Regions from separate parts of the Thioalkalivibrio sp. ALE16 genome, predicted to be linked through region 1. Evidence: predicted binding sites of a transcription regulator. Region 1 holds the regulator's gene; each other region holds the start of a gene.

Region 1 (6,557 bases):
AGCCGGCGCATCAACGCCCTGCCGGTCACCGACACCGACCAGCGTCTGGTCGGCGTGATCAACATGCACGACCTGCTGCGCGCCGGGGTGGCCTGATGAACCTGGATGCCGCGACCCTGCGCACCCGCCAGCAAGCCGTACGCCTGCTGATTCTGGACGTGGACGGCGTGCTGACCGACGGCAGCCTGTTCCTGGGCGATGGCGGCGAGCAGTACAAGGCCTTCAACAGCCGCGACGGCCACGGGATCCGCCTGGCGCTGGACGGCGGCCTCGACATCGCCATCCTGACCGGGCGCACCTCCGGGGTGGTCGAACACCGCATGCGGGACCTGGGCGTGGAGCACCTGATCCAGGGCCGCCGCGACAAGGGCGAGGCCCTGCACGAGTTGCTGCAGCGCACCGGCCATGACCCGGCGGAAGCCGCCTTCATGGGCGACGACATCGTCGATCTGCCGGCCATGCAGCGGGTCGGGCTCGGGATCGCGGTCGGGGACGCCCACCCGCTGGTATGCCGCCACGCCCAGTGGGTCACCGAGGCCCACGGCGGGCGCGGCGCCGTGCGCGAGGCCTGCGAGGGGCTGCTGGCCGCGCAGGACCGGCTGGACGCCCTGCTCGAGACCTACCTGAACGGATGAGCCGGCGGAGACGCAACCGGTACGGTCTGGCGCCGCCGTTGGTCCTGTTCACGCTGGCGTGCGCAAGCCCCGCAACCGCCGAGGTCACCCCGCCCGAGGGCGAGGTGACCCTGCAGATCGACGGATTCACGCTGCACGCCACCGGCGACGACGGTGAGCGGACCCACCGGCTGCAGGGCACCCGACTGCGCGAATTCGGCCGCGACGGGCCGCAGTGGGTGGATGCCCCGGAACTCGACCTGTTCGCCGATGGCGGTATCGAATGGCGCTGGACCGCCCCGGCGGCCCTGCACCGCCCGGCTGACGAAACCCTGGACCTGGTCGGCCCCACCCACGGCGTACAACCAGCCCGCGGCGAACGCGTGCAGACGGTGATCGACTCGCGGGATGTACGCATCGCCACAGACACCATGGTCGCCACCTCGAAGGCCCTCTCCACCCTGAACCAGCCCGGGCTGTTCCAGCGCGGCACCGGCCTGCGCGTGGACTCGCGAGCGGATACCATAGAGCTGTTCCATGACGTGTACTCGCTCTACAGCGAGGCGAGCGAGGAGGACCCCGCGCATGACCCCGATCCCGAATAGCCGCCGCCTGCCGGGCCTGCTTGCGGCGGCCGGCCTCCTCTCCGCCCTGCTGGCGACGCCGGCCCTGGGCCAGCAGGGATCGGGACCCTCGCTGCCGGTGGAGATCACCGCCGACCGCGCGGAGATGGACGAACGCCAGGGCCTGGGCACCTACACCGGGGACGTGATCGTGATCCGCGGCGACATGACGCTGGAGGCCGACACGGTCTACGTGCGCACCCGGGATCGTCGCCCCTACGAGATGGAGGCCCACGGCGAGCCGGCCCGCCTGGAATCCCCCGACCCCGAGACCGGCGAGATGCGCATCGCCACCGCGCTGCGCATCGACTACCTGCTGAACGAGGACCGCATGATCCTCACCGACCAGGCCCATGTGATCACCACCCGCGAAGAGGCGCGCGGCAAGCGCATCACCTACGACCTGACCACCGACGTGATCGAGGCCGAACGCGGCGAGGGCGACAGCGAACGCGTACGCATCACCATCCAGCCACGCGACGACGAATGAACGCACCCGCCACCAGCCCGGCGCCGGCACCCGCCGAGGCCCGTGATCGCCTGATCGGGCGCGAACTGACCAAGCGCTACGGCCAGCGCACCGTGCTCGACCAGGTGGATGTCGACCTCGCACCCGGTGAAGTGGTCGGCCTGCTGGGTCCCAACGGCGCCGGCAAGACCACCTGCTTCTACAGCCTGGTTGGGCTGATCCGCCCTAACGCCGGGCGCATCACCCTGGGCGGGCACGACATCACCCGCGCGCCCATCCACGTGCGCGCCCGCGCCGGTCTCGGCTACCTGCCCCAGGAGGCCTCGATCTTTCGCCGCCTGAGCGTGTGGGACAACCTGCAGGCCGTGCTGGAGCTGCGCCCCGGACTGGACCGCCACGAACGCCGGCGTATCGGCGACGCCCTGATCGAGGAGTTTCAGCTCGAGACCGTGCGCCACAGCCCCGGGATCGCGCTGTCCGGCGGCGAACGTCGGCGCGCCGAGATTGCGCGGGCGCTGGCCGGTGACCCGCAATTCATCTGCCTGGACGAGCCCTTTGCCGGGGTGGACCCGATCTCGGTGGGCGATATCCAGGATGTAATTCGCCACCTTGCAGCGCGCGGCATCGGTGTTCTGATCTCCGATCACAACGTGCGCGAAACCCTCGGGATCTGCCACAGGGCCTATATTCTGAGCGAGGGGCGCCTGCTGGCCGCCGGGACACCCGACGAGCTACTGGCCGATCCCCAGGTGCGCCGGGTCTATCTCGGCGAGAATTTCCGCCTGTGATTCCGGCACGCGCACAACCCGCGCCGGTGCACAAACCACGAGGCAGCATTTAAGATTGCTCTTATGGTCACCCGCGACCCGCACAGCCAATGCTGAAACCCGGCCTGAATCTTCAGCTGGGTCAAACGCTCACCATGACCCCGCAACTGCAGCAGGCGATCCGCCTGTTGCAGTTGTCCACGCTCGAGCTGCAGGTGGAGATCCAGCAGGCGCTGGAGAGCAACCCCATGCTGGAACAGGTGGAAGACGAGGACGACATGGGCGGGGCCGAGCGCCTGGACGCGGAGGGCGAGGTGGTGGAAGGCGACCGCATGGAGGCCACTACCACCAGCGATGAGGTGATTCCCGAGGAGCTCACCACCGACAGCCGCTGGGACGACATCTACGAACCGCCGCCCGCCCCCAAGGGCGTGGATGACCGCGACCCGCTGGAAAACACCAGCGACGACGACGGCGAGGGCCTGCAGGACCACCTGCTGTGGCAGCTGCACCTGAGCCACCTGACTCCGCGCGACCAGCGCATCGGCGCGGCCCTGATCGACGCGATCAGCCCCGACGGCTATCTCGAAGGCGACCTCGAGGCCCTGGCCGAGACCATCAGCCGCGGCGAGGAAGAGCCCGTCGGCGTGGATGAGGTCGAGGCAGTCCTGCACTGGATCCAGCAGTGCGACCCCCTGGGCGTGGGCGCGCGCGATCTGCGCGAATGCCTGGAGATTCAGCTGCGCGAACTGGCCCCGGACGCCCCCGCCCGCGAGGCCGCCCGGGCGATCCTGGAACACGGCATGGACAGCCTGGGCAAGCGCGATTATAAAGCCCTGCAACGCCAGTCGGGTGTGCGCGACCCGGACGAACTGGCGCGCGCCCTGGACCTGATCCGCACCCTGAACCCGCGACCGGGCGCGCAGATCAGTGCCGCCACCTCCGAATACGTGGTGCCCGATGTCTACGTGCGCCACACCCCGGAGGGCTGGCGCGTGGAGCTGAACCCGGAGATCGCGCCACGCATCCGTATCAACGACCTCTACGCCGGCATGGTGCGCCAGGTATCGGATGCCCGCGACAGTGCCTTCATGCGCGACCAGCTGCAGGAGGCGCGCTGGTTCCTGAAGAGCCTGCACAGCCGCAACGACACCCTGCTCCGCGTTGCCGAGGCGATTGTCCATCGCCAGCAAGGCTTCCTGGAACATGGCGAGGTCGCGATGCAGCCATTGATCCTGCGCGATATCGCCGAGATCCTGGAGATGCACGAATCGACCATCTCCCGGGTGACCACCCAGAAATACATGCACACCCCGCGCGGGGTCTTCGAGTTCAAGTATTTCTTCTCCAGCCACGTCGGCACCAACGACGGTGGCGAGTGTTCCGCCACCGCCATCCGTGCCATGATTCGCGAATTGATCGACGACGAACCCGCGAACAAGCCGCTCAGCGATGCCCGGCTCGCCCAGATCCTGGCGGACCGGGGCATCAATGTGGCGCGTCGCACCGTGGCCAAGTACCGCGAGGCGATGCACATCCCTTCATCCAGCGAACGCCGGCAGATGGCCTCCATGCCCACCGGCCACAAGTAACCAAGGAGTCCCGACCATGCAGATCAACCTGACCGGCCACCATGTGGACCTCACCGACGCCCTGCGCGACTACGTCAACGAGAAGTTCGCGAAGCTGGAGCGCCACTTCGACAAGGTCATCGACGTGCACGTCGTGCTGACCCACGAGAAGACCCAGAACCAGTTCAACAAGGCCGAGGCGAATCTCCAGGTCAGCGGCAATCACATCCACGCCGAGGCCTCCCACGAGGACATGTACGCCGCCATCGACGCGCTGATCGACAAGGTCGACCGCCAGCTGATCAAGCACAAGGAAAAGGTCAAGGATCATCACCGGGCCGAGGGCGCCCAGCGCAACCGCGAGCAGGCCTCCTGACCCATGTCCATTGCCGAGCTGATCACCGCCGAGCGCATCCGCCTGGAGCCGGAATGCTCCAGTCAGAAGCGGGCCCTGGAGGCCCTGTCGGAACTCCTCGCCGGCGGCGGTGATGCCGGCGGACCGGGCAGCACCGCGATCTTCGAGGCCCTGTCCGCGCGCGAAAAGCTGGGCTCCACCGGCCTGGGCCATGGGGTTGCGATCCCCCATGGCCGCCTGGCCGATCTCGAGGCTCCGCGCGTGGCCGTCCTGCGCCTGGAGAGCGGCGTCGACTTTGACGCCATGGACCACGAGCCGGTCGACATCCTGATCGCCCTGCTGGTCCCGGAGGCCGCCACCAGCGATCACCTCGACCTGCTGGCCCAGCTGGCGCGCGGGCTTTCGCAACCGGACACCATTGCCGCCCTGCGCCGGGCCGGCGATGCCGCCAGCCTGGAACAGGAACTCGTCCGCCGCTTCCGCGAGGGCTGATCCCGTGCGCCCCGCACCCTGCCACGCCACCGATCCCCGCCGGCCCTGCTCATGAACGAGGCACTGGGCGAAGGCGGGATTGCCCGCGACATCAACGTGGAGAGCCTGATCCAGGCTATGGGCAACCGCCTGGATCTGCGCTTCGTGCATGGCGAGCACGCCGCCCCCGACCGCAAGCTGGTCGGCGAGGACGGGGATGACCTGCCTCTGGCCGGCCACCTCAACCTGATCCGACCCAACCGCATCCAGGTCATCGGGGACTTCGAGGCCCGCTACATCGCCGGCCTCAGCGACGACCAGCGCAACGACCTGATCCTGGAGATGGCCCGCACCGGCACCACCGCGGTGATCTTCGCCGAGGACACCTGCCCGTTCTCGGAGATGCCCCATGCCCCGCAGGAGGCGCTGCCGCTGATCCTGTGTTCCAGCACCAGCAGCCACGAGATCATCGCGCTGCTGCGCTACTTCCTGCAGCAGCGTCTGGCGCACTTCGAGGTGCGCCATGGCGTGTTCATGGAGATCCTCGGCATCGGTGTCCTGATCAGCGGGGCCTCCAGCGTCGGCAAGAGCGAGGTGGCGCTGGAGCTGATCTCGCGCGGGCACCGCCTGATCGCCGACGATGCCCCCGAATTTGCGCGTATTGCCCCCGACATCGTGCGCGGTCACTGCCCGGCCCTGCTCCAGGACCTGCTCGAGGTGCGCGGGCTGGGGGTCCTGAACATCCGCGCCATGTACGGCGACTCCGCGATCAAGGGCGGCAAGTACCTGCGGCTGATCATCGACCTGCGCGATCACGGCGAGCCCTCGCCGGTCCCCGACGACCGGCTGAACGGCCGCCGCGGCGAGATCGACATCCTTGGCCTGCGGATCCCGCTGATCAGCCTCCCGGTGGCGCCGGGTCGCAACATCGCGGTGATGATCGAGGCCGCCGTGCGCAACCACATGCTGCACATGCAGGGCTACATCGCCGGGGATGACCTGCGCGCCCGCCAGCGCCGGCAGATGAGCGGCGAGGCCGAGGAGCCGCCCTACCACCGGGCCGTGCCCGCCACGACCGTCCCTAACCCGGACCCGGAGGGCTGAGCCCGCCATGCGCCTGCTGATCGTCAGCGGTCTGTCCGGATCCGGCAAGACCGTGGCCCTGCACACCCTGGAGGACGCCGGCTACTTCTGCGTCGACAACCTCCCCCTGCCGCTGCTGCCGGACCTGATCCGCCAGGTGCGCCAGGGCCACTACGACACCGAGGGCGATCGCCATCTGGCGGTGGGCGTCGACGTGCGCAGCGGGCTGGAGGCCCTGAAGGGGTTTGCCAGCCTGCTGGCCGGGCTACGGGCGGAGGGCCTGCAGGTGGAGGTCCTGTTCCTGCAGGCCTCAAGCGACGTACTGCTGCGGCGCTACCACCTGACCCGGCGGCGTCACCCGCTGGCGCGCGATGGCGTGCCCCTGGTGGAGGCCATCGACCGCGAACGCGAGTGGCTGGGCCACGTCGCGGCGGAGGCCGACCTAACGGTGGACACCTCGCGGCTGTCGATGCACGACCTGGCCCGTACCCTGCGCGACCGCATGGGCGAGCGCGGAGAGCACGAGCTGTCCCTGCTGTTCCAGTCCTTCGGCTTCAAGCACGGCGCGCCGATGGACTCGGACTTCGTATTCGACGTGCGCTGC
Region 2 (6,557 bases), on a different contig from region 1:
GTGGGCCTGCTGCAGGTGACCCGCGATGTGACCCCGTTCCGGGCCTTCGTCACGCAGCTGCAGTGGCAGGGCGGGTTGCTGATGCTGGCGGTCAGTGCGCTGTTCCTGCTGGTCGTACTGTTCGGCTACCACCGCGCCGTCGGCCGGCATGTGTCGCGCCTGATGGCCGCGATGCGCGCGATCGGCGATGGCCAGCGCGGCCTGCGGGCGCCGGAGGACGGGCCGGCCGAACTGCGCGGGCTGGCGGTCTCGATGAACCGCATGATGGAGCGCCGCGAGGCCTCGGAGGCGGAACTGGAGGCGCAGCGCCACGAGCAGGTGCGGCTCGAGGAAAAGCTGCGGCACTCGGAGAAGCTGGCGGCGATCGGCCAGCTCGCGGCCGGTGTGGCGCATGAGCTGGGGACACCGCTCGGGATTATCGCCGGGCGGGTGCAGCGGGCCATTCGCCGCCTGCCGGAGCCGGATCCTGCGCGCAAGGAGATGGAGGCGTTGCAGGCCGAACTCGAGCGGGTGGAGACCATCGTGCGGCAGTTGCTGGACTTTGCCCGTCGCAATCCCCTGCAGGAACGCCCCCTGGACCTCGCGCAACTGGTCGGCGACCTGGTCGAGCGGGTGCGCGCGCGGCACGCGCCCGACGCGATCCGGTTCCAGGTGGACGGGGAGGCGCTGGTCGTCGCGGCCGATCGTCTGCGCCTCGGACAGGCGCTGGAGAACCTGCTGGAGAACGCGGCCCAGGCGGCCGCCGGTGAGGTGCGGGTCCACTGGCGGGCGGAGGCCGACCGGGTAACCCTGGTGGTGGCCGATGACGGTCCGACCGCCGGGCGCGGGATCGACGACGAACAGGCGGCGCGCCTGTTCGAGCCCTTCTTCACCACCAAACCCACGGGCGAGGGAACCGGACTGGGGCTGGCTGTTGTCCAGGTGGCACTGGAAGATCATCGCGGCACGGTCGCGCTGGATCGCAGCGTGCCCGGGGAGACCCGCTTTGTCGTGCATCTGCCGCTGGCCACTGACGAACCGCAGGAGACGCGCCTATGAGCGCCGCGCCACAAACACCCGCCGCGCCCCCGGAATCGGTCCTTGTGGTGGAGGACGACCGCGGACATCGCGAATTGCTGCACGAGGAGCTGGCCGAGGCCGGCTACGCGGTCACCGCGGTAGGCAGCGCCGAGGACGCCGCGCGGGCACTGGCACAGCAGGCCTTCAGTCTGGTGGTCAGTGACCTGCGTCTGCCGGGCGCCGACGGGTTTCAGGTGCTCGAGGACGCGCGCGCCCGGGTGCCGGCGCCGGGCTTCATCATGCTGACGGGCTTCGGGACCATCGATCAGGCCGTGGCCGCGCTGAAGGCGGGGGCGGACGACTTTCTGACCAAGCCGGTGGACCTCGATCATCTGCGCCTGGCTGCTGACCGGGTAACCGAGGCGCGTCGCCTGAAGGACGAGGTGCGGCGCTATCGCGAGGTGCTCGCCCAGGCCGACGGGTTTCATGGCATGCAGGGACACAGTCCGGCCATGCTGCAGATGTTCGACCTGATCCGGCGGATCGCGGCCGCCGACGGCAGCGTCCTGATTACCGGCGAGTCCGGGACCGGGAAGGAGCTGGTGGCGCGGGCGCTGCACGCGGAAAGTGACCGGGCGCACGGGCCGTTCGTCGCGCTCAACTGCGCCGGCATCCCCGAGGCCCTGCTGGAGTCGGAGCTGCTGGGGCATGTAGCGGGTGCCTTCAGTGGGGCCAAGGGTGCCCGTCGAGGACTGTTCACCGAGGCACATGGGGGAACCCTGTTCCTGGACGAGATCGCCGAGATGCCGGTGGCGATGCAAAGCAAGCTGCTGCGCCTGCTGCAGGACGGACGGGTGCGCCCGGTGGGCGCCAACGAGGAGATCGAGACGGATGTGCGTATCGTCGCGGCCACCCACCAGGACCTGCAGGCGCACATGGCCGACGGCCGTTTCCGCGAGGATCTCTACTATCGTCTGGAGACCTTCCGGATCGAGATCCCGCCGCTGCGAGAACGCGGTGACGATATCGAGTACCTGGCCCTGCAGTTCCTGCGCCAGCAAGCCCTGGCCCGAGGCCTGCCCGAGCGGCGTCTCAGCCCGGAGGCCCTGCGCGCGCTGGTGCGCTACCCCTTCCCCGGGAACGTACGCGAACTGGCCAGCCTCATCGAGCGCGCCGCCACCCTGGCCACGGGCGAGGTGATCGAGACCCGGGACCTGCCGGAACGCGTGTTCGCGATCGGCGGCGAAGATGCGGGTGTGGCCGCCGGTGGTGCCGGCGCAGAGGTGTTACCCGTAGCGGGAGTCGGCGACGACACCCAATGGCCGACGCTGGAAGAGCGTGAGCGCGAGTACATTCAGCGGGTCCTGGAGCACGTGGACGGCAACAAGCAGCGGGCCGCGCGCATCCTCGGCATCGGACGCAAGACGCTCTACCGCAAGCTCGGCGAATCCGACCCGTCGTGACATCCTGACCCGGGTCGAGCTGACCCATGTGTCATTATGACCCATTCACAATCCCGCCGTCGGCGGACGCCATGTCAGCTGATTCAGTCCTAACCATCTGATTACTATAGAATGTCTCCCCGGTTGCCATTGTTGGCACGATGCCTGCTCCTCCTCAGGCAGCAATCGGAGAAGCGCAGCCCGCACGGGCTCATTCCTCCTCACACGGTTGCGGCGCGGCTGGACCGGGGGCGCCTCGAGCGGGTCCCGGTCGGCCGCAAGATCCGATCGAACCAAAGGAAAAGGAGCAACATGATGAATATGCGCAAGACGATCCTCGCGATGGCCCTGACTTCCCTGTTTGCCGTCGGTGGCGCGGCCTCCGCCCAGTATGGTGGTGCCGAAGGCGGCGCCGGCGGTGGCGACATGGGCGGCGCCCAGGGTGGCCAGCCCCCGGCCCAGGAAGGCGGTGCCGGCGCCGGCGGCGGTGCCCAGGGCGGCCAGCCGCCGCAGGGTGGCGCGGCCCAGGGCGGAGCCCCGATGCAGGAAGCCCCCGAGGTGGACCTGAGCGAAGAGGACATTGACACCTTCGTGACCGCCTTCGTCGCGGTGCAGGAAGTGCGCGAGGACTTCGCTGACCGCCTGCAGAACGCCGAGGACGAGACCGAGGCGCAGTCCATGCAGCAGGAAGCTCAGGACGAAATGGTCAGCGCCGTGGAAGACACGGGCATGAGCGTCGAGGAATACAACGAAGTCGCCATGGCCCTGCAGAACGACCCCGAGCTGATGCAGGAAGTGCAGGAGCGCGCCGAAGCCCAGCTGTAAACGGGTTGTGTGCCGCCCCGGGCCTTGCGCCCGGGGCCTGCAAGGGGGGCCGCCCTTCGGGGCGGCCCCTTTATTATGTGCGGAGGGTGCTCGCGCAGGCCCCGGCCCGCCACGTCGCCTCCGGTGGACGTCGAGCACGGCCCGTCTCGCGAATTGTCCCTTTTGCTTGAATCGGGTGAAGGGAAGCGTTATTCTTGCGCGCTTTCTGAATCGCCCCGACCTCGGAGCATCGAACATCATGAGTACCATCAGCGCCAAGCCGGCCGAAGTCGAACGCGACTGGTTTCTCGTCGACGCCGACGGCAAGACCCTCGGCCGACTCGCCACGGAGATCGCACGCCGTCTGCGCGGGAAGCACAAGCCCGTGTACACGCCGCATGTCGATACCGGCGACTACATCGTCGTGATCAACGCGGAGAAGATTCGCGTCTCCGGCAACAAGGCCATGGACAAGAAGTACTTCCACCACACCGGTTATCCGGGTGGCATCAAGGAAGCCAACTTCACCCAGATGATCGAGCGTCATCCGGAGAAGGTGCTGGAGCTTGCCGTGAAGGGCATGCTGCCGCGCAACCCGCTTGGCCGGGCCATGTTCAAGAAGCTCAAGGTCTACGCCGGCACCGAACACCGGCATACGGCCCAGCAGCCGCAGCCGCTCGAAGTCTGAGCCGCCAGAATCAGCAAGGGAATCGATCCGAATGGCTACCAATCAGTATTACGGCACCGGCCGCCGCAAGACCGCCGCTGCGCGCGTCTTCCTGCGCCCGGGTACGGGCAACATCACGGTTAACCAGAAGCCGCTGGACGAGTTCTTCGGCCGCCAGACCTCGCGCATGGTCGTGCGCCAGCCGCTGGAGGCGACCGAGTCCACCGAAAACTTCGACGTGATCGCAACCGTCGAGGGCGGTGGTGGTAACGGCCAGGCCGGTGCGATCCGCCTGGGCATTGCCCGCGCCCTGGTGCAGTACAACGAAGAGCTGCGCTCGCCGCTGCGTCGTGGTGGTCATCTGACCCGCGATGCCCGCGAGGTGGAGCGGAAGAAGATCGGCCTGCGCAAGGCCCGCCGTGCAACCCAGTACTCGAAGCGTTAAAATTCGCCTCGAGTTTCTGCGGGACGCACGCGATCCGGTTTACTGGGGGATCGTCTAGCGGTAGGACTACGGACTCTGACTCCGTCAACCCAGGTTCGAATCCTGGTCCCCCAGCCATCCATAGAAAAGGGCCCCCTCGTGGGGCCCTTTTCTATGGATATATGAGCGAGCCCAGGGTTCGAACCTGGAAGGTTCGGCGAAGCGCAGCGGAGCACTGCACGCGCGCCGCGCGTGCAGCCCCGAAGGGGTGAGGCGGCGTAGCCGCCGAATCATCCTGGTCCCCCAGCCATGGCGGTGTGCCCCTCGATGGGGCTCACCGTCATTTGCTTCAGAATGGTCACTCCTTCAGGTGAAGCCCCTTCGCGGGGCCCTTTTCTATGGATATTTGAGCGAGTCCAGGGTTCGAACCTGGAAGGTTCGGCGAAGCGCAGCGGAGCACTGCGCGCGCGCCGCGCGTGCAGCCCCGAAGGGGTGAGGCGGCGCAGCCGCCGAATCATCCTGGTCCCCCAGCCATGGCGGTGTGCCCCTCGATGGGGCTCACCGTCATTTGCCTCAAACTGGTCGCTACCTTCGGAGAAGGGCCCCCTCGCGGGGCCCTTTTCTATGGATATTTGAGCGAGTCCAGGGTTCGAACCTGGAAGGTTCGGCGAAGCGCAGCGGAGCACTGCGCGCGCGCCGCGCGTGCAGCCCCAAAGGGGTGAGGCGGGGCAGCCGCCGAATCATCCTGGTCCCCCGCCATAGCGGTGTGCCCCTCGGTTTGGCATGTCCGCATTTCAGCATTGACGGGCAACCAACCATGCGGTGCTTCTGGCACGGGTCAGGCACGATCGCGCCCGTGAGTGGCAATCATTCCCTCAGGCCCTGCGGCGTCAATCTGCGTCCTGCCGAAGGTGGAGGGCTGTTGGCCCGGCCTCTTCTGGGTTGTGCTCCTCGGGTGGCTTCTCATCGTTGTTCCCGGCTCCGCTACAATCCCCGGGCGGGGATCGGGAATTGCAGGGAATTCTCCGGTCTTTTCTCCGTCCAATAACGCAGAGCCCGTCCACGGGCCGAATGGATACGCATCAAGAAGAGGAGTGGAGCAAAGATGTCGGTACCCGATAACCCCTACGAGCCCGTGACCGTCGATACCACCGCCCACGAAGTGGAGGGCGCGGACACCTGGTACATGATCGGGATCTCCGGCATCCCGGACCCCGACAACCAGGGCCACACATCGAACGCCGGATTTGTCGTGACCGACGAGGGTGTAGTGGTCTACGACGCCCTGGGGACCCCGCCGCTGGGCTTCGAGATGATCCGCCGGATTCGCGAGGTGACCGACCAGCCGATCAAGTACGTGATCGCCGGGCATTACCATGCGGACCACATCTACGGCCTGCAGGCATTCGCCGACCATACCGACGCGAAGATCATCGGCCAGGCACGGGCACGCGACTACCTCGGCGGGCCGGGCGCGGTAGCGCGGCTGGAACAGCGTCGCGGAGTGCTGAGCCCATGGGTGGACGAGGACACGCAGATCATCCCGCCGGACGAGTTCTTCGATGACGAGTACACCATCCGTCTTGGCGGCAAGACCTTTCGCTGCGTGCACGCCGGCCCGGCCCATTCACCCGACGACATCATCATGGTGGTGGAGGAGACGGGCGTGGTGTTTGCCGGCGACATCGTCTTTGACGGCCGTATCCCGTTTCTGGGGGACGACGCGCTGGATTCGGAGAACTGGGTCAATCGTCTGGAAGAACTGATGGAGATGGACCTGAAATTCCTGGTCCCGGGGCATGGCGAGGCCACCGATCAGGCAAGCCGCGCGGTGAAGTTCACGCGTGACTACCTGGTGAAGCTGCGCGAGCACATGGGCGCGGCCGTGGAGAACATGGAGACCTTCGACGAGGCCTACGCGGCCATGGACTGGAGCGACTACGAGGATCTCCCGGCCTTCGAGCAGACCAACCGCAGCAATGCCAACGCGGTCTATCTCGAGATGGAAGAAAAACTGTTCTGAACGCGCCGGCGTTCGGCAAGGGAGTCGCTGCATGACGCTGCATATTGACCCGAGCCTGCTGATGGCCATCCTGTCGCTGGTGGCGGGGATTCTGATCCTGATCCGTCCCCGGCTCCTCAATTACATCGTCGCGATCTACCTGATCGTGATCGGGGTGCTGGGGCTCCTGGCCCACTGGTAGGGCACACTGCGGGACCG
Region 3 (6,557 bases), on a different contig from region 1:
CTGGACCAGCACCAGGCGCTCGCGCGCACCCACCGAGCGCGCCGCGACGATCTCGATCACCTGGGAGCCGCGATTGAGCCCGCCCTGTGTGCGCCGCAGGACCCAGCCCAGCACCACGATCGCGCCGATCACCAGGACCAGGCCGCCGATCAGCTGGGCCAGATACCCGGCGGCGCCGCCGCCACCCCCCTCGGCAAGGGCGGTCAGTGGCCAGAGGCTCCCCGTGGCGGCCGTCAGGACAAGGGCCGCGATGTGCGTATAGCGTTGATTCATGGCTATTTGAGCTTGCGGATCCGTTCGCTGGGGCTGATCACGTCGGTCAGCCGGATCCCGAACTTCTCGTTGACCACCACCACCTCGCCATGCGCAATCAGCGTCCCGTTCACCAGCACGTCCAGCGGCTCGCCGGCCAGGCGGTCCAGCTCCACCACCGAGCCCTGGTTCAGCTGGAGGAGGTTGCGGATCGGGATGCGCGTGCGGCCGATCTCCATGGAGATGGTCACCGGTACATCCAGGACCATCTCCAGGTTCAGCTCCTCCCCGTCGCCCTGCACCACGCCGGAGAGCTGCTCCGGCTGCAGGGCCTCCGCGCCCGGGTCCGGCTTGTGCTTGCGTTCCCGCTTCTCGGCCTTCGGCGCTTCCTGCGCCGGGTCCTCGGACGCCCCGCCCTGTGCCTCGTTCAGCAGCGCGTCGGGGTCGGCGGCTGCCTCGCCATCCTCGTCCTTCTGCTCCGCCAGGGCGGCCGCCCACTCGTCGGCCAGGGCCTGGTCATCGGAACCGCCCTCCGTCTCCGGATTCTCGGCGGCGGCCTCCGCGTCGGGGCCGGGGGTGTCCTGTTTGGGATCGTCGGTGTCTGCCATGCTGCGGCCCTCTATCGTTTGATGATGCGTTCCGAAATCTGGATCGCATTCAGCCCATTGGATACGCCGAACTTCCCGCGGAACATCGGGATATCTTCGACCTGCAGGGAAATCTTCTCGGGGAGATCAACCGGGATGATGTCGCCCGGCTGGATATCCAGCAGCTCGCGCACGGTCACCTCGGTCTCGGCCAGGATGGAGCTGATCTCGACCTCGGCGGTCTGAATCTCCTCCTGGAGTGCGTGCATCCAGCGCTGGTCCACGTCGGAGCGGTCCGACTGGATACCGGTGTCCAGCTGCTCGCGTATCGGCTCGATCATCGAGTACGGCAGGGTCACGTGCAGGTTGCCACCGCCCCCGTCGAGCTCGATGTGGAACTCGCTGATCACCACGATCTCGGTCGGCGAGACGATATTCGCGAACTGCGGGTTGACCTCGGAGTTCAGGAACTCGAACTCCAGCTCCATGACCGGTTGCCAGGCCTTCTGCATGTCCTCGAACGCGCCTTCCAGCACGCCGTGCACCACCTTCATCTCCATCGGGGTGAAGTCACGCCCCTCGATGCGGGTGTAGTAACGGCCGTCGCCGCCGAAGAAGTTGTCCACCAGGATGAACACCAGCTTCGGGTCGAACACGAACAGCCCGGTGCCGTGCAACGGATGCGCGCGCACCAGGTTCAGGCTGGTGGGCACGAACAGCGAATGCATGTACTCGGAGAACTTGGTGATGCGGGTGCCCACCACCGAGATCTCGGCGGAGCGACGCAGCACGTTGAACAGACGGACCCGCAGGTGACGCGCGAAGCGCTCGTTGATCATCTCCAGCGTGGGCATGCGCCCACGCACGATCCGGTCCTGGGTGGCGAAGTTGAATTCGCGTGCCTGGCCATCACTCGGATACGGGTCTTCCGTCTCGACGTCGCCCTCGTCCACGCCGTGCAGGAGGGCATCGATCTCGTCCTGGCTGAGGATATCCGTCTGTGCCATGACGGGGCTCCTACTGCATCACCAGTTCGTTGAACAGCACGGCCTCGACCGCGTCCGGGGCATCGCGGGAACGCAGGATCCCGGCGATCGTCTCTTTCAGCTCTTCCGCCAGGGCCTCCTTGCCCGCGCGGGTATTGAGATCCTCGTAGCGCTGTTCTGCCAGGATGCCCAGGAGGTCGTTTCGGATTGCCGGCAGGTGCCGTTCGAAGGCCTCGGCGACCGCCGGGTCATGGGTCACCAGAGCAAGTTCCGCGCGCAGGTAGCGGATGCGCCCCGGGGCCTCGATGTTCACCGTCATCGGCTCGAGGCTGGTGTACAGCCGCTCGGGCGGGCCGGCCTCGACCTGCTCGGTATCGTCACCGTCCGCCATCAGGAAGAACCAGGCGGCGGCCGCACCGCCGACTACGAGCAACAGGACGACCAGGATCAGGACGATCAGCTTGCCCTTCCCGCCCTTCTTCGGGGCGCCGCCTTCGTCGTCGTCCAGATTGACTTCCTTCTTTGCCATATCGCACCCGCTGTCCGGTAAACCGAGGATTCGTTCTCGGTACAGACCATAGCAAGGCTGATGCCAGAAGTCGTTTTAGTCTTTTTAATCCGTCAGTTACGGTTGGTTACTGGCGGTGTTCCGGAGCAAAAGCGGGCGCGGAAAACATGAAGAACGTCAAGAATCGGCCGCCCGGCCGCCGTGAAAGACGGAATCTTGGCGGCACACGGGAACAGGGAGAACCCGGCATCAGCGCAGGAACGAGCCGGCAGCCACGGCCACAGGCCGCGGCTGCCACCGGGACGGAGGGATCAAGCAAACAGGTCCAGGCGCCGGTTCAGCATGGAGAGCGTGCTGCCATCGGCCTCGCGGTCCTCGGCCTCGGCGGGCTCGTCATCCGCCGAGAGCGCCGTCTCGCCGGCCTCCTGCTCCGCCTGCTCCTCGGCCGCGTGGTCGGACACGGTCGCATCGTCCAGCATCAGGCCGCTCTCGGCCAGGCTGTCACGCAGGCGCGGCATGGCCGCCTCCAGCACCTCGCGGGTCACCGAATTGGCACTGATGAACTGGATACTGGTGCGATCACCCTCGACCAGCACACGCACATCCAGGCTGCCCAGTTGCGGCGGGTGCAGCTTGAGTTCGGTACGCCCGCCCTGCGCCTGGGCCAGCATGCGCACCTGGTCGGCCAGCTCCCGGGCCCCGTTGGGCTGCTGCAGGAGTCGTGTCAGATCGAGGCGCGGCAGCGCCCGCGCCCCGTCCGTCCCTTCGGCCTGCCCGAGCCCCTGGGCCGGCAGCACCCCGCTCAGGGGGTCGGAACGGCCGCGGCGCGCCTCGTCACCCCCCTGCCCCATCCACTGGGCGAGGATCTCCAGGACGTTGTCGCGGGCCATGCCTCCCTGCGCACCCATCACGTCGGGCTTCAGGGCAACCGCGCCATCGCGTCCGGCGTTGGCCTGGGCCGCTTCGACGAACAGCCGCATGACCGCGGCCGGCAGCGGCTTCACGGGCAGGGCCCGCTCCTCGCCTCCTCCCCGGGCCGGGGTACCTTCGGCGCGGGGCACCTCGGCTCGTCCCGGTTCCTGGGTCGCAGCCATCAGCGCGGCGACCGGCAAGGCATTGCCACCCCCTTCGGGATCCGCGGCCAGGGGCTGCCCGTCCAGCAAGTCCTGGAATCGCGCCAGCATCGCCTCCAGATCCAGCCCTTCCAGTTCCTCGCCGGGAACGCCCAGGCTGGCCAGCAGCGACTCCATCTGGGGCTCCAGGATGGCCAGGAAATCCTCGCCGTCCTGGCCCTTGAGGCGGCCTTGCAGGCCTTTCAGGTCGTCCAGGCCCTGCATCGAGCTGCCGCCCAGCAGTTGCAGCAGCGGCAGCATGCCCTGGCCCGTATTCTGTGTTGCGATCATTGCCGAATCCTCGGTCTGCCGGGGTCATCCCCGGGCCCTTGCCTCAATCTATACCCAGGGTCCATTCAAGAACCCTGCCAACGCGCGTCTGCCTCGCGCGCATGGGCCTGGCGGGTGGCCCACATATCCTGTTCCGTCTGCTGACGCCGCGCGTCATGCCGCGCGGTCTCGGCCCGCCGGCGCTCGAGCAGCTTCTCCAGCGAGAGGCTGTTTCGATGGCGTTCCAGCCACTCCTGGCGCGCCGTCTCCACCTGGGACTCGGCCGCCTGGATGCGCAGATCCTGCTGCTCCAGCGCCGAGCGCAGCTGGTCGCGCATGCCGGCCAGCCACTTCAGCGCATTGGCATCGTCTGGCAGGGTTGCCTGCAGGTATTCCCGCTGATAGGTCTCCAGGCGCTCGCGCTGCCCGGCGATGGCATCCAGTTGCTGCAGCCGCTCGCCCAGCTGGCGCGTCGCCTCGCTTTCCTCGATCTTGCGCAGCCGCAGCAGGCGCTCCAGGCGCTTCGGGTTCATGCCGCGCCACCCCCGACCAGTGCCAGCAGATCATCCCGGGCGCGGTCGAAGCTGACGGCCTCGTCGCGGCCCTGCCCCAGATAGGCCTCCAGGCGTTCATGCATCGCCACCGCCTCGTCCAGATGCGGATCGGCACCCTTGCGGTAGGCCCCCACCGCGATGAGGTCGCGATTGCGCATGTAGGTGGCGGCCAGATCACGAAAGCGGCGGGCCGCGCGTTCGTGTTCCGGAGTGATCAGTGACGACATCACACGCGAGACCGACGCCCCGACATCAATGGCCGGGTAGCGGCCCGTCTCCGCGATCTCCCGCGAGAGCACCACATGGCCGTCGAGGATGGCCCGCGCTGCGTCCACAATGGGGTCGTTCTGGTCATCACCCTCGGCCAGCACGGTGTAGAAGGCCGTGATCGAGCCCCCGCCGACATCGCCATTGCCCGCCCGCTCCACCAGCTGTGGCAGGCGCGCGAACACCGACGCCGCATAGCCTTTGGAAGCAGGCGGCTCGCCAATGGCCATCGCGATCTCGCGCGCCCCCTGGGCAAACCGGGTCAGGGAGTCCATCAGCAGGAGCACGTGCAGCCCCTGGTCCCGGAAATGCTCGGCCACCGCCGTGGCCACCCAGGCACCATGCTGGCGCAGCAGCGGCGACTGATCCGCGGGAACCGCCACCACCACGGTACGGGTACGCGACTCCTCGTCCAGGATCTCGTGGATGAACTCATTCACCTCGCGACCACGCTCGCCGATCAGGCCGACCACGATTACGTCCGCTGTGGTGTTGCGCGTCATCATGCCCAGCAGAACGCTCTTGCCGACCCCCGAACCCGCGAACAGGCCCAGCCGCTGGCCGCGCCCCACCGACAACAGGCCGTTGATCGCCCGGATCCCGACATCCAGCGGCTCGCGCACGGGCGCACGCTGCAGCGGGTTGATCGGACGCCCGGCCAGCGGCCCAAAATCATGGGTGCGGATCGGCCCCTGGCCATCCAGGGGTGCCCCGTTGGCATCGATCACCCGTCCCAGAAGCCCCTCGCCCACCGGGATCTGGCGCTGGTTGTCCAGCGGTTCGATGCGCGCCCCGGGGGTCAACCCGGTGGCCAGCTCCTCCGGCATCAGGAAGGTGCGCTCGTTCTGGAAACCGACCACCTCCGCCGGCACCGGCTCCCCGGTTTCGCCGTGGATCAGGGCGCGCCCGCCAATCGGCAGGCGCAGACCCTCGGCCTCCAGCGTCAGGCCGGTCAGGCGCGACAGATGCCCCTCCGCCTGGGGTGGGTTGACCCGCTCCACGCGACCCCGGGACTGCTGCAACCGGTCCAGAAGCCCCGTGCTCAGACGTTCGCGGCCCTTGCGGCTCAGTTCGTCGATCGGAGTGCTCATGACTCCTCCGCATCCGGGCGGTCGGACGCCTGATGGGCGCTGTCATCCCGGGGCTCGGCGTCAGCGGCCGGGGCATACTCGCCGTTCCACAGGGCCTCGACCGCATGCTGCAAGCGCCGCTCCAGGCTCGCGTCCACGCTCGCCGCGCCCGCCTCCACCCGGCACCCGCCGCGTGCCAGGCCCGGATCCGGGACCCAGGTGATGCGCGCGTCCGCGCGCTCGGCGTAGGTCTCGACCAGCCCCTGGTCCTCCGGGTTCAGATGCACCCGCACCTCCTGGTTGCGTCCCGGCAACTGAGCCAGAGCGCCCTCGAGAACCGCCCGGATCTGCTCCGGCCGGGACTCCAGCTCGCTTTGCACGACCTTGCGCGCCAGGACCGTCACCAGGGCCAAAAGCTCCGGCTCCAGGGCGTCGGCTGCATCGGCCAGCGGATCGGCGAGACTACCGGCCACTGCCTCCAGTGCGGCCACCGTTTCGCGCAGTTTCTTGTCCTCGCGCGCCCGGGCCGCCTTTTCCGCCTCCTTCTGGCCCAGTTCGTGACCTTCGGCATAGCCAGACTCGAAACCGTTCTTGCGCGCCTCTTCCTCGATCGCCTCAATCTCGGCGGCGGTGGGCAGACGGCGCGGGGGATGGACACCGTCGTCACCGATCTCCGGCGGCTCCCACAGCGACGCCGAGGCGTCGGTATACAGCCTGGCCGCCGAGCTGTCGCTCACAACATGGCCTCGCTACCGCCACCGCCAAGCACAATGTCGCCGTTCTCGGCCAGGCGCCGAGCCACCGACAGGATCTCCTTCTGCGCGGCCTCGACCTCGCTGACTCGGACCGGGCCCTTGGCCTCGAGGTCCTCGCGCAGCATCTCGCCGGCGCGCTTGGACATGTTGCGGAAGATCTTGTCCTTCAGGTCGTCGTCGGCGCCCTTCAGCGCAA

What was found. The regulator sigma-54, encoded in region 1, starts transcription at its own class of promoters, with help from an activator protein. The targets are predictions, from matches to a motif close to TGGCANGNTNCNTGCTT.
Region 2: F627_RS0109560 (DUF4168 domain-containing protein) is a predicted target of sigma-54. The motif match lies at 2,596-2,612, and genes of this name have one in related genera.
Region 3: fliL (flagellar basal body-associated protein FliL) is a predicted target of sigma-54. The motif match lies at 2,404-2,420, and genes of this name have one in related genera.

What each region holds. Positions count from the first base shown of each region.
Region 1 is NZ_KB906360.1:61,655-68,211, reverse strand. It holds gene F627_RS0107490 (KpsF/GutQ family sugar-phosphate isomerase) at 1-96, shown strand, start outside; gene F627_RS0107485 (HAD family hydrolase) at 96-635, shown strand; gene lptC (LPS export ABC transporter periplasmic protein LptC) at 674-1,219, shown strand; gene lptA (lipopolysaccharide transport periplasmic protein LptA) at 1,200-1,727, shown strand; gene lptB (LPS export ABC transporter ATP-binding protein) at 1,724-2,494, shown strand; gene F627_RS0107465 (RNA polymerase factor sigma-54) at 2,584-4,065, shown strand; gene hpf (ribosome hibernation-promoting factor, HPF/YfiA family) at 4,082-4,420, shown strand; gene F627_RS0107455 (PTS sugar transporter subunit IIA) at 4,424-4,891, shown strand; gene hprK (HPr(Ser) kinase/phosphatase) at 4,943-5,974, shown strand; gene rapZ (RNase adapter RapZ) at 5,982-6,557, shown strand, end outside.
Region 2 is NZ_KB906363.1:44,969-51,525, forward strand. It holds gene F627_RS0109550 (ATP-binding protein) at 1-1,038, shown strand, start outside; gene F627_RS0109555 (sigma-54 dependent transcriptional regulator) at 1,035-2,462, shown strand; gene F627_RS0109560 (DUF4168 domain-containing protein) at 2,757-3,266, shown strand; gene rplM (50S ribosomal protein L13) at 3,505-3,933, shown strand; gene rpsI (30S ribosomal protein S9) at 3,965-4,357, shown strand; tRNA gene F627_RS0109575 (tRNA-Gln) at 4,401-4,474, shown strand; gene F627_RS0109580 (MBL fold metallo-hydrolase) at 5,442-6,359, shown strand; gene F627_RS16475 (DUF3096 domain-containing protein) at 6,391-6,540, shown strand.
Region 3 is NZ_KB906358.1:158,992-165,548, forward strand. It holds gene fliO (flagellar biosynthetic protein FliO) at 1-273, opposite strand, end outside; gene fliN (flagellar motor switch protein FliN) at 276-860, opposite strand; gene fliM (flagellar motor switch protein FliM) at 872-1,846, opposite strand; gene fliL (flagellar basal body-associated protein FliL) at 1,857-2,354, opposite strand; gene F627_RS0106175 (flagellar hook-length control protein FliK) at 2,645-3,736, opposite strand; gene fliJ (flagellar export protein FliJ) at 3,802-4,248, opposite strand; gene F627_RS0106185 (FliI/YscN family ATPase) at 4,245-5,627, opposite strand; gene F627_RS0106190 (FliH/SctL family protein) at 5,624-6,343, opposite strand; gene fliG (flagellar motor switch protein FliG) at 6,340-6,557, opposite strand, start outside.